DNA from 4 places in the Erwinia magellanica genome. Region 3 is predicted to be linked to each of the others. Evidence: predicted binding sites of a transcription regulator. Region 3 holds the regulator's gene; each other region holds the start of a gene.

Region 1 (3,142 bases), on a different contig from region 3:
TTACAGGCTGTATCTGCGCTGTTGGTCACAGATTGATCGGTGAGATGCGCGCCAGGTCTCAAAATTTAATTTTCATTGTTAATGAAAATGAAAAAAATAAACTAAATTGTTTGCCATACCAGTTGAATGTTATGACATCGTGACTTTCTCTGATCCGTTCCTTTCCACCCGGTAAAAATAAGAGGTAGAAAACCACCATGGCAAAAGAACAGTACATAACCCCCAGTCGGGCTTCTGGCCCCAACAGTGAGACGCCTGCCGAACCCTTTGTAAAAGTTATCGCCGTTATTGCCACGCTGGGCGGCCTGCTGTTTGGTTATGACACGGGCGTTATCTCAGGTGCGCTGCTGTTTATGGGTAATGAGCTGCACTTAACGCCATTTACCACCGGGCTGGTCACCAGTTCTCTGCTGTTTGGCGCAGCTTTTGGCGCACTCTTCTCTGGTCATTTCGCCGCTGCCGCCGGGCGCAGGAAAATCATCATTATCCTTGCGGTGATCTTCGCCGTCGGGGCGTTGGGAACCTCACTGGCACCGGATGTGCACTGGATGATTTTCTTCCGCCTGGTGCTGGGGGTGGCTGTAGGTGGCGCCGCTGCCACGGTGCCGGTCTATATTGCGGAAATTGCGCCGGCCAACAAACGCGGACAGCTGGTAACGCTACAGGAGTTAATGATCGTTTCCGGCCAGATGCTGGCCTATATCTCCAACGCCGGTTTTAACGCAGCGTGGGGCGGCGAAAGCACCTGGCGCTGGATGCTGGCCATTGCCACCATTCCCGCTGTTGCACTCTGGTTTGGTATGATGTTTATGCCCGATACGCCACGCTGGTATGCAATGAAAGGACGGCTGGCCGAGGCGCGTAAAGTGCTGGAACGCACGCGCGCTAAAGGCGACGTGGATTGGGAGATGACCGAAATTGAGGAAACGCTCGCTGAAGATGAAAACAGAGCGCCGCCCAGCCTGCGTGAGCTGAAAAAGCCCTGGCTGTTCAGGCTGTTCCTGATTGGCGTGGGGGTGGCGGTTATTCAACAGCTCTCCGGCGTGAACACCATTATGTATTACGCTCCCACCATGCTGAAGGCCGTGGGCATGAGTACCGACGCGGCGCTGTTTGCTACTATCGCTAACGGCGCGATCTCGGTATTGATGACCTTTGTGGGCATCTGGCTGCTGGGGAAAATTGGGCGCCGTACCATGACCATGATTGGCCAGTTCGGCTGTACTGCCTGCCTGCTGTTTATCGGTGCCGTGAGTTATCTGATGCCGGAAACGATTAACGGTGAGGTTGACGTTTTCCGGGGATATCTGGTGCTGCTGGGCATGCTGATGTTCCTGAGCTTCCAGCAAGGGGCGCTCTCTCCCGTTACCTGGCTGCTGCTGTCAGAAATCTTCCCGACCCGCCTGCGCGGCATCTTTATGGGCGGTGCCGTCTTCGCTATGTGGATTGCCAACTTCCTTATTTCTCTTACTTTCCCGCTTCTTCTGGCGACAGTGGGTCTGGCAGGCGCCTTCTTTATCTTCGCCTTTATCGGACTTTTCGGGGCGCTGTTTGTAATCAAATGCGTGCCGGAAACCCGTAACCGCAGCCTGGAACAGATAGAACATTACCTGCATGACTGGCTGAGCGATGAGGTGGAAACGCGGCCGATGCCCGCGCCAAAACGTGAGCTGGAAAGCCATTAACGAAAACTAACTATGCTCTGCGGGGTGGTGGTGTATTCGCCGCCCCTTTTTTTTGGCATAATGCGCGCTGGTTCACATTCTCCATCGCAAACGAAAGGCAATCCCTGTGCTAGTTTCCAGCAACGTCACCATGCAGTTTGGCAGTAAGCCGCTGTTCGAAAACATCTCTGTCAAATTTGGCGGCGGTAACCGCTATGGCCTGATCGGTGCCAACGGTAGCGGCAAGTCCACCTTTATGAAAATTCTGGGCGGGGACCTGGTTCCTTCCGGCGGCAACGTGTCGCTCGACCCTAACGAGCGTATCGGTAAGCTGCGTCAGGATCAGTTCGCCTTTGAAGAGTATACCGTGCTGGATACCGTAATCATGGGCCACGGCGAGCTTTGGGAAGTGAAAGAGGAGCGTGACCGGATCTACTCGCTGCCAGAAATGACCGAGGAAGATGGCTACAAAGTTGCCGACCTGGAAGTCAAATATGGCGAAATGGACGGTTACACCGCAGAAGCGCGCGCGGGCGAACTGCTGCTGGGCGTGGGCATCCCGCTGGAGCAGCATTACGGCCCGATGAGCGAAGTCGCACCAGGCTGGAAACTGCGCGTGCTGTTGGCACAGGCGCTCTTCTCTAACCCGGAAATTCTGCTGCTCGACGAACCCACGAACAACCTGGACATCGATACTATTCGCTGGCTGGAACAGGTGCTGAACGAGCGCAACAGCACCATGATCATCATTTCGCATGACCGTCACTTCCTGAACATGGTCTGTACTCATATGGCGGATCTGGACTACGGCGAGCTGCGCGTTTATCCGGGCAACTACGACGAATACATGACTGCGGCAACGCAGTCGCGTGAGCGCCTGCTCTCTGATAACGCCAAGAAAAAAGCGCAGATCAACGAGTTGCAGTCCTTTGTCAGCCGCTTCAGTGCCAACGCCTCTAAGTCGCGTCAGGCAACTTCACGTGCGAAGCAGATCGATAAAATCAAGCTGGAAGAAGTTAAAGCTTCCAGCCGACAGAACCCGTTTATCCGCTTCGATCAGGATAAAAAGCTGTTCCGTAATGCTTTGCAGCTTGAGTCGCTGACCAAAGGGTTCGATCAGGGGCCGTTGTTTAAAAACGTTAACCTGCTGCTGGAAGTGGGCGAGAAGCTGGCTATCATCGGGCCGAACGGTATCGGTAAAACAACGCTGCTGAAAACGCTGGTCGGGGAATTGCAGCCCGATGCGGGTGAAGTGAAATGGTCTGAAAATGCGCAGATCGGCTACTACGCGCAGGATCACGCCCACGACTTCGCGGATGACCTGAGCGTATTCGACTGGATGAGCCAGTGGAAGCAGGAGAGCGATGATGAGCAGGCCGTACGCGGTATCCTGGGTCGCTTACTCTTCAGCCAGGATGATATCAAGAAGCCCGCTAAGGTACTTTCCGGGGGCGAAAAGGGTCGTATGCTGTTCGGTA
Region 2 (3,142 bases), on a different contig from region 3:
GCAACATATCTTCAATGTTGTCGCGGTTCGGATAAGAGATAAATACGCCACGGGCACGACGATAAATTTCCGAGAAGTGCTCACAGGCTGCGCCCACGGTTGGCGTATAAATAATGGGCATCATCTCTTCAAGATGATTATCCAGCAGCCGGTAGAACAGGGTTTCGTTGGTGTCCTGAATATTGCGCAGGTAGACGTGTTTATCGTTATCGTTTTTGAAGTCCTGGAACTGACGCCAGGCGCGTTGAGCCTGCTCTTCAATTGTCTCTACCGTTTCCGGCAGCAGGCCACGCAGGTTGAATTCATTACGCTCTTCAACAGAGAAGGCGCTGCCCTTATTTAACAGGGGGAATTCCAGCAAAATAGGGCCGGCATAAGGGATATACAGCGGTCGTTTACTTTCGTATTCGAGTTCCATGTAATCAATACTCATTCGGATCGTGACGTTGTGCGCCAATCCTAAAATATTTAGTCTGAAAGTACAGCTTTTGTTAACGGGAGTTAACAAAAGGAACGGTTTTTATTCAATATTTGCGGAGAGACGCAGGCGAGGCCTGCATCATAAAGTCACCAGCTTAAGAAGGCTTCAGACCAGAGGAATGGTGGTGACATTGGCGCAGCCCAGCGCCTGAAGCGTTGCCAGCGTCGCCTGTCGCTGAATAACTTTAGCATCCGGTGCTTCTGCCAGCACGGCGCGCTGGATCTGAAACACATCATGTCCCGACAGACTGAGCAAATTCAGCGCGGCCTGTAACGGCGGCAGGCTGGGGTTAAAGGCGGCATTTTCCGCATAGCGACCGGCAAAAATGGTGCCGTCGGCGGCCTGTAACGCCACGCCGCTCCAGGCCTGGGTATAAGGGGCATGGCTTCGGCTGGCAGCCTCCAGGGCGGCCTGAGACAGCGGATCGCCTTTAATCACTAAACCGTGATCGATCTCATCCATCAGCAGCGTTTTGATAGCCAGGTCACGGGGGCCGAAAGCATCCGGCAGGTAATCTGCCAGCGTGGCAGGTTCACGTCCGGGCAGATTGATGCCAAGCGCCGTGCCGCTGTTGAGTTCATTCATAAACTGGCGGCAGTGGCCGCATGGCGTGTAATTCACGGTAATGGCTTCCAGCGCCTTCTCGCCGCGCAGCCAGGCATGGGTCACGGCGCTCTGCTCGGCATGCACGGTTTGCTGCATGGTGGCGCTAACGAACTCCATATTTGCGCCAAAATAGAGATGGCCGCTGGTGCCTCTGGCCACTGCTCCCACATTAAAATTCGACAGCGGCGCTACGGCGCAGGCCGCAGCCAGCGGCAGCAGGGAAAACGCCAGTTGCTGGTCATCAAGCCCGGTCTGGGATTTGATATCGGCAATCTGCATCGGTGTCAGGAAAGCCTGAAAATCGGCTGAAGAGAGAACGGGTTGCAGAGCGGTTTGCAGAGCTGAAGGCAGCGTGGCAAACGCAGCGTGAAAACGTGGGTGCATAATAGGCCTCTTTCACATAAACGGCCGCTGAGTGTAGCGGGCACCCGAAGAGTTATATGTGATTGAAATCACACAAGCAATGCAATTTATGAAAGTGAATTGCAAATTGCGCGATCCATCGCAAATTTTAACCCCAGAGGTGCATCAGCAACGGAAACATAAAGGGGGCCAGCAGAGAAGTAATAATCCCGCAGATCACCAGCGCCAGCGAGCTGTAAGCCCCTTCCTGATAATCCAGTTCTGCACAGCGGGCGGTGCCCAGAGCGTGGGAAGCGTTACCGATAGCTAAACCCCGTGACGGCTTGCCGCTGATTTTCAGCAGGTTGAGGACCATGTGGCCAAATACTGCGGCCAGCACACCCGCAATCAGCACACAGATGGCACTGATAGCAGGAATGCCTCCCAGCGTGCCGGAGACAGCCATGGCAATTGGCGTGGTCACGGATTTCGGCATCAGCGTGGCGGCTATCTGCGGCGTGGCTCCCATCCAGAGCGCAATGGCTGTACCGGAGACCATCGCCGTGATACTGCCCATAAAGCAGACGCCGATGATCGCTTTCCAGCGCGCGCGGATTTGATGCATCTGTTCGTAAAGGGGAATTGCCAGCGCTACCACAGAAGGCTGAAGAAGCTGATTAAGCAGGGAACTCCCCTGGAAATAGCGCGTGTAAGGCATCTGGATAAGCAGCAGCAGCGGGATAATTACCGCCATCGACACCAGCAAGGGATTGACCAGCGAGATCTTAACTTTTGCGGCCAGCATGCGAGCCGCAAAAAACACCACCACCGTCAGCGGCAGCGACCACCAGATATCACTCATCCGCAGCTCCTGGCTTTTTCAGCGGGCGGCTGTGCAATTTGTGGGAGGCCAGCCCAACGGTGATCAGCACAATAAAGGTGCTCAGGACGCAGGAGACCACAATCGGGCCAAACTGCGCGCTGAGAATGTCGGTATAGCTCATAATCCCGACGCTGATCGGCACAAACAGCAGCCCCATATAGCGGATCAGCAGGGTGCTTCCGGGTTTCACCCAGTCAACAGGCAGGATTTGTAAAGCGAGTAAGCCGAACAGGATAAGCATGCCCAGTATGCTGCCAGGAATAATCACCGGAAGCAGGGCTGCTACGCCAGTCCCGGCATAGAGACAGAGATAAAGAATAAGGAAGGCGCGAAGATATTGTCCGCCCACGGAGAGCACGCTGCGCATGATAAACTCCTGGTTTTAAGAACGTTAATCATACGACGAAACGAGAAAACGTGCTACGGGTCACAGAGTGCAGGCTGATGAGTTGTCCGGAACGGCTGCTCTGGGGGCAGCGTATTGGGTCAGGAAGGGGTTCTGTAACTCTTTTCAGGCAGAAGGGAATAAGCAATTAAAAAGGGGTGAAATTATTCACCCCTTTGCGTGTTTTAACTGCGCAGTGTTAAGCGGTTATTTAACCTGCATCCCTGGCTGAGCACCGCTGTCGGCACCCAGGATAAAGAGATCTTTTCCGCCAGGACCGGCTGAGAGCACCATGCCTTCCGAGACGCCAAAGCGCATCTTACGCGGCGCGAGGTTTGCCACCACCACCGTCATGCGGCCTTCCAGTACGGAAGGGTCCGGATAGGCGGCCCGGATACCGGAGAAGATCTGACGCGTTTCGTCGCCACCCATATCCAGCACCAGA
Region 3 (3,142 bases):
GCCGGGCGGGAAAATGGGGCTGGCAATGGAGCTGATTATGGGGCCGTTGGTTAAACGTCTGATTCAGGGCAAGAAAATTGAGTAACGCCCCGGTAAACAGACGTTACTCCCCTGCTCAGCGATCTACTTTTCCTGTAATTCGATCACTTCATAGCTGTGGGTCATATTAACCCCTTTACCCAGCATCAGCGCCACAGAGCAATACTTCTCTGCCGAAAGATCGACAGCGCGCGAGACGGCTTTGTCACTCAGCCCGACGCCGCTGATAATAAAGTGCAGATTAATATGGGTGAAGAGGCGGGGAGCCTCTTCGCGCCGCTCTGAGGTGAGCTTCACCTCGCAATCCTTTACGTTATGACGGCCCTTTTGCAGAATAGAGACCACGTCGATGGCGCTGCATCCACCCGCAGCCATCAGCACCATTTCCATAGGACTTGGCGCTTTATCCCCGGCGTTTCCATCCATCAATACCTGGTGTCCCGATGAGGATTCTCCCAAAAACGTTAACCCTTCAACCCACTTGACCCGAGCCTGCATAACAAGTTCCTCTAATTCATTTAGTTAACATCAGATTACGCTTTAGCCTGAAAAACGGCAATGTGGCAGTTTTCACACTATGCTGAAGCGAGACAACAGAAGACACTCACTGAAAGCTGTGCTACAAACAAAGCTGTAATATTTTCGTCAGTACTCTACAGGCACGACGAAACAAGACAACATAACGAGCCAGGCTTTTCACAGAGGCCCGAATACATTTCCTGATGGGAAACGCTTGATTATTTCAACGCCTGACAGGGAACTCTGCCCCTGTATTTAGGCACGATGACAACAGAGGATAACAGCGAATGGTTCTCGGCAAACCGCAAACAGACCCGACACTTGAATGGTTCCTGTCACATTGCCATATTCATAAGTATCCATCCAAGAGCACGCTGATTCATCAGGGTGAAAAGGCAGAAACCCTCTACTACATCGTCAAAGGCGCAGTAGCGGTGCTTATCAAGGATGAAGAAGGCAAAGAGATGATCCTCTCTTACCTCAACCAGGGTGACTTCATTGGCGAACTTGGCCTGTTTGAAGAAGGTCAGGAGCGTAGCGCGTGGGTACGTGCGAAAACAGCCTGTGAAGTGGCTGAAATCTCTTATAAAAAATTCCGTCAGCTTATTCAGGTCAACCCTGACATTCTGATGCGCCTCTCGGCACAGATGGCGAGTCGACTTCAGGTTACCTCAGAGAAAGTGGGCAATTTAGCTTTCCTTGATGTCACAGGTCGCATTGCGCAGACCCTGCTCAACCTGGCGAAGCAACCCGACGCCATGACCCACCCGGACGGGATGCAGATCAAAATCACCCGTCAGGAGATTGGGCAGATTGTTGGCTGCTCACGCGAAACCGTAGGCCGTATTCTGAAAATGCTGGAAGATCAGAACCTGATCTCAGCACATGGTAAAACCATCGTTGTCTACGGCACACGCTGATCGGCTCTGATCCACGGCGCAACAGCTCTTGTTGCGCCTTTTTATTTGGTACGGAGTGATGTGGCGTCGACTGATCTATCACCCTGAAGTGAACTACGCGCTGCGCCAGACGCTGGTGCTCTGCTTACCGGTGGCTGTCGGCTGGCTGCTGGGTGACCTGCAACGGGGCCTGCTTTTCTCTTTAGTGCCTGCCTGTTGCAACATCGCTGGTCTTGATACTCCTCACAAACGCTTCTTCAAACGCCTGATCATCGGCGGAAGCCTGTTCGCCTTCAGCAGCTTCCTGATCCAGTATCTGGGCGGACATGCGGTGCCTTTACCCGCTATTCTCTTCACCATGACGATGCTGCTGGGCATAACCGGTGAGATCAGCCCGCTGCATGGCCGACTGCTGCCCGGCTCGCTGATTGCCGCTATTTTCACCCTCAGCCTGGCTGGCCGGATGCCAATATGGGAACCGCCAATGCTCTACGTGCTGGGCACCATCTGGTATGGCCTTTTTAACTGGTTCTGGTTCTGGCTGTGGAAAGAGCAGCCGATGCGGGAGACGCTCAGCCTGCTCTACCGCGAGCTGGCGGGCTACTGCGAAGCCAAATATTCCCTGCTGACCCAGCTGACAGATCCTGAAAAGGCGCTGCCACCACTGCTGGCCCGGCAGCAGAAAGCTGTCGATCTGATCACTACCTGCTACCAGCAGATGCATATGCTCTCTGCCACCCGCTATAACCATCACAAACGCCTGACCAGAGCGTTCCAGGTGGCGCTGGATTTGCAGGAACATATTTCGGTCAGCCTGCATCAGCCCGAAGAGGTTCAGAAGCTGGTAGAGCAGAGCCATGCTGAAGCGGTGATCCGCTGGAATGCGCAAACCATCGCCGCCCGGCTTCGCGTACTGGCTGACGATATTCTTTATCACAAGCTGCCTGAACGCTTCACGATGGATAAGCAGCTACAGGCGCTGGAGAAGATCTCCCGCCAGCACCCGGACAATCCGGTGGGCACCTTTTGTTATTATCATTTCAGCCGTATCGCCAGGGTTTTACGTACCCAGCGGCCTCTGTATCAGCGGGATTTGATGGCTGACCGCCAGCGTCGTCTGCCCTTGTTACCCGCTATCAGAAGCTATCTGTCGCTGAAATCAGCCGCGCTGCGCACTGCCTCCCGCTTTGCCGTGATGCTGACTTTTGCCAGCTCGCTGGCGCTGTTCTTTAATTTGCCGAAGCCTTACTGGATCCTGATGACGGTGATGTTTGTCAGCCAGAACGGCTACAGCGCAACCCGCGTGCGGATCCAGCACCGTGCGCTGGGCACCCTGGCGGGACTGATTATCGCCGCCATCACGCTGCGCCTTCATGCGCCAGAATCGGTGGTGCTGCTGGTGATGCTGGCGATTACGCTTATCAGCTATCTGTTTATCCGTAAATTCTACGGCTTCGCAATGATTGGCTTCACGGTGACCGCGGTCTGGTCCCTTCAGCTGCTGTCACTTAACGGCGCGGACTTCCTGCTGCCCCGCCTGCTTGATACGCTGATGGGCTGCCTGATCGCTTTCGGCGGCATGATCTGGCTCTGGCCGCAGTGGCAAAGCGGCCTGCTGCGGCAGAATGCGCACGATGCGCTTGGTACCTATCAGGATGCATTACAGTTGCTGCTGGGCAACGAGC
Region 4 (3,142 bases), on a different contig from region 3:
ACCGCTGGCTATATCCAGCGTGTTTATTTCGATACAGGTGAAGCTGGCGCAGTTTTTCCTGGTGGGCTGGGGGTCAGCGCACGAGCTGGGGCTGTTTACCGCCGCCAATACGATTTCTGCCTCCTGGATCTTTATTCCAGTGGCAATCATTACATCCTGTTTTTCTGAGATTTTCAGGGAGCGCGCGGATGTGGCAGTAAAACTGGCCGCAAGGCTGAATGGCTATGTTATGGCAGTTTCATTTTTGATGCTTCTTGTCGTCGCGCTGTTTGGCGAAAAGATCATCACTACCCTTTATGGGCATGACTACACACAATCGGGAAACCTCGTTACGTTATTGTCATTGGCAACCTGCTTTTCGGCAATGGGAACAGTAGCTTACCGCTATATGGTGAAAGAAGGTGGTTTTAATTATCTGCTGGTTAAGATTGTTTTACTGGTGGTGATTAGCGTAATAACCAACTGGTTTTTCATCCGTTTCTGGGGATTAACAGGTGCTGCCTGGAGCGTACTGGTAACAGAACTGCTCTCCCTGACGGTAATGAATTATCTCTTTAAGAATGGTGTCATTCTTAAAATACAGCTTTCCTCACTCAACTACAAAACCTACAAATGAGGTAAAAATGTTAAAACTCAAAGCAGAATTGAGAAAAGGCGTCTTATACCTGCTTAAAAAAATGCCTTGGTCCTATCAGGACAGAATTCATTATTTTCACAGATTTAAGCGGTTACCTAACATACACCAGCCAAAGTTATTTAATGAGAAGATTTTGTACAGGAAATTTGTTACCGGCGACTATGTTCGCTATGGCAACCTTTCGGATAAATTTCTGGTGCGCGACTACATAGCAAAAACAATTGGTGAAGAGTATTTAATTCCCATGCTGCATGAAACGGCAGACCCGATCACGCTGCTTGGTCTTAAATCGCTTAAAAATACCGTGATTAAACCGAACCATGGTTCTGGTATGGTAGAAATATTGCTGGAAGAGCCGGACTGTATTCAGAAACAGCTGTTGGTTAAACGCTGTGAAGAGTGGCTGAGCCGCGATTTCTCACACCATTCCCGTGAGATCCATTACCGCTATATTAAGCCGCGGATTGTTGTGGAGGAGTATGTGGGCGACGGTAAACTTGCCGCTGTGGATTATAAATTCCACATGTTCAACAAGAAAGATGGCAACTTTGAGTATGTTCTGCAGATTATCTACAACCGCTGCGGTAATGCGCCACTCTCTATGAACTTTTATGTGAACAGCCTGCAACAGTGCTTCTACAAAATCCGTGACACGGGGCTGGATATCAGCGGCGACAGAGAAACGCTGGAAAAGGCGCTGGCACTCAGTAAGAAGCTGGCCAGTGATTTTGACTATGTGCGGGTAGACTGGTACATCAATGAAGGGCAGATTTACTTTGGTGAGCTTACCTTTACGCCGGGTGCTGGCCTGGTAACTGGGCTTGATATGGGTCTGGATAAAATGATGGGTGATATGTGGCTACAGGAAAAGAAGGCGGCTAATCTGCCCGCGACTTCTGACGTCACGCCACTGCCGGTAGCGCTTAAAAAGATCTGAATTACCCGATCGGATTAACGAGCCGTTTCTCCGGGAGAAATCGGCTCGCTTGTTTTCAGGGCATAGGATAATCAGTAGGGGTGTGGCTCATGACGTCGATGAACACATCTTTAGTGATGTGCCAGAAGTTGTGCAGATTTTCCATACTCAAGGTGATGCCTAACAGCCCTGTAACGAACCAGCATGACATGCCGATCCCTACACCAGTAAAAATGAAAGCGATGCCGTTACGGCTGGTTTTACGGCACTTCACGTTAAAGGTGCTGGCTAAAAACATCATTACTGCACTAACCAGTTCCCATCTCATCAATACCAGGCTAGCGGTTAAGGTACCCATATCTGTTTATACTCCAGGTAAGACTGCCCTGACAAAAGGCCGCGTCATCACCCGTTCAGATGAAAAGTTGCCAGGTTACTTTCTATCTGAGCAGACACAAAGAGGCGCAGAAGTGTGATGACGGTCACATTATATCACTCGATTTTAAAATTTGAATAAAATTTAGCCCTGGTATGGTAGTTTTTTGCGGCGGTGCTAAATAAGCTTTTATTTCCTGAGGTTTACATAATTATTCCATAAATCGTGAATAGCTGAATTATTACTGTGGCATCATGCCGGAACAGCGCTTGCCAGTACGCTGTTCGTCAGAAAAACATGATTTCGTTATTAAGAATATTATTAGCGGAGCCGGAGGCAGGCTGATTTTTGAGACGGGAAATGACAATTAATTCTATTAACTAAAGGTCTGGCTTATTATTTTACGCTGCCCCTTAGCGTTATCTTTCCGGCGGTAAGGGAAGTTAATCCGCCATTTAGTTGATAGCTAATTTGCGTGGCGTTTTGCGCCTCTGTTATTTCAGGATTAAGTCAAATTTCCTCTTTGGGATGAATCCGACCTGCTAAACGTTGTGCAACCCGCCCATGGGCTGTAGGCTTTTTCTTAATCAAAATCCTTACCTCTCATCCCTTTGCATTTTACGGGACGGGCAGGCTTTGCCTGAAAATTAGCTCACTGAATAACGGCTTAATTGGTCAGCAGCGGGCAATAAAAACAGAAAGGAGCTTTTGTGTTTTTAACTCAACGCTCATTCACCGCCATTCAGGCGAGGGAGGAGGCATGTCTGACTATTCTGAGCAGGCTGTAACAACGGGCCAAAAGCCATTGCCGACGCTGCGCAAATCTCTGCAACGCATCTATCTGGCGATCATTGTCGTGTCGCTGATGTTCAGCGGGGGCTCGCTGTCGGTGCTGTCTCTGTTTGCGCTGCGCAGTTATGCAGAAAATAACCTTCAACTGGTCGCCACTACGCTGGGCTACAGTCTGGAACCCGCGGTGTTAGGGGGCGACAGTGCCACCGCCAGCGATATTGTCCGGCAAATTGCGGCAACAGCAGAGTTCGGTCAGGCCAGGGTTCTTGATGCCAATAAAAAGGTGCTGGTCAACTGGCCAGCTTCCGGCACCCGACATGCTGAAGGTCCGGGAGAGCTGGTAACACACTGGCTTTTCCCGCAGCCGGTCAGCGTGCCCATCATGCATTCCCGACAGCAGGTTGGTGAAGTGTGGCTGACG

Evidence for each region. Region 3 encodes CRP, which controls carbon source genes, mostly activating them, when cyclic AMP is high. Its sites were predicted from a motif close to ATGTGANNNNNNTCACAT; they were not measured.
Region 1: AAH450_RS10270 (ABC-F family ATPase) is a predicted target of CRP. The motif match lies at 1,746-1,763, and genes of this name have one in related genera.
Region 2: cdd (cytidine deaminase) is a predicted target of CRP. The motif match lies at 1,528-1,545, and genes of this name have one in related genera.
Region 4: AAH450_RS14025 (YjcB family protein) is a predicted target of CRP. The motif match lies at 2,024-2,041, and genes of this name have one in related genera.

Annotation. Positions count from the first base shown of each region.
Region 1 is NZ_JBCHVC010000002.1:632,534-635,675, forward strand. Features, by position in the region: gene AAH450_RS10265 (sugar porter family MFS transporter) at 198-1,685, shown strand; gene AAH450_RS10270 (ABC-F family ATPase) at 1,792-3,142, shown strand, end outside.
Region 2 is NZ_JBCHVC010000001.1:454,150-457,291, forward strand. Features, by position in the region: gene AAH450_RS02060 (NAD-dependent malic enzyme) at 1-418, opposite strand, end outside; gene cdd (cytidine deaminase) at 587-1,471, opposite strand; gene AAH450_RS02070 (CidB/LrgB family autolysis modulator) at 1,599-2,291, opposite strand; gene AAH450_RS02075 (CidA/LrgA family protein) at 2,284-2,679, opposite strand; gene metG (methionine--tRNA ligase) at 2,905-3,142, opposite strand, start outside.
Region 3 is NZ_JBCHVC010000004.1:51,535-54,676, forward strand. Features, by position in the region: gene AAH450_RS14755 (phosphoribulokinase) at 1-85, shown strand, start outside; gene AAH450_RS14760 (OsmC family protein) at 124-537, opposite strand; gene crp (cAMP-activated global transcriptional regulator CRP) at 846-1,478, shown strand; gene AAH450_RS14770 (YccS/YhfK family putative transporter) at 1,537-3,142, shown strand, end outside.
Region 4 is NZ_JBCHVC010000003.1:491,475-494,616, reverse strand. Features, by position in the region: gene AAH450_RS14035 (MATE family efflux transporter) at 1-616, shown strand, start outside; gene AAH450_RS14030 (ATP-grasp fold amidoligase family protein) at 624-1,574, shown strand; gene AAH450_RS14025 (YjcB family protein) at 1,630-1,911, opposite strand; gene AAH450_RS14020 (diguanylate cyclase DgcN/YfiN) at 2,690-3,142, shown strand, end outside.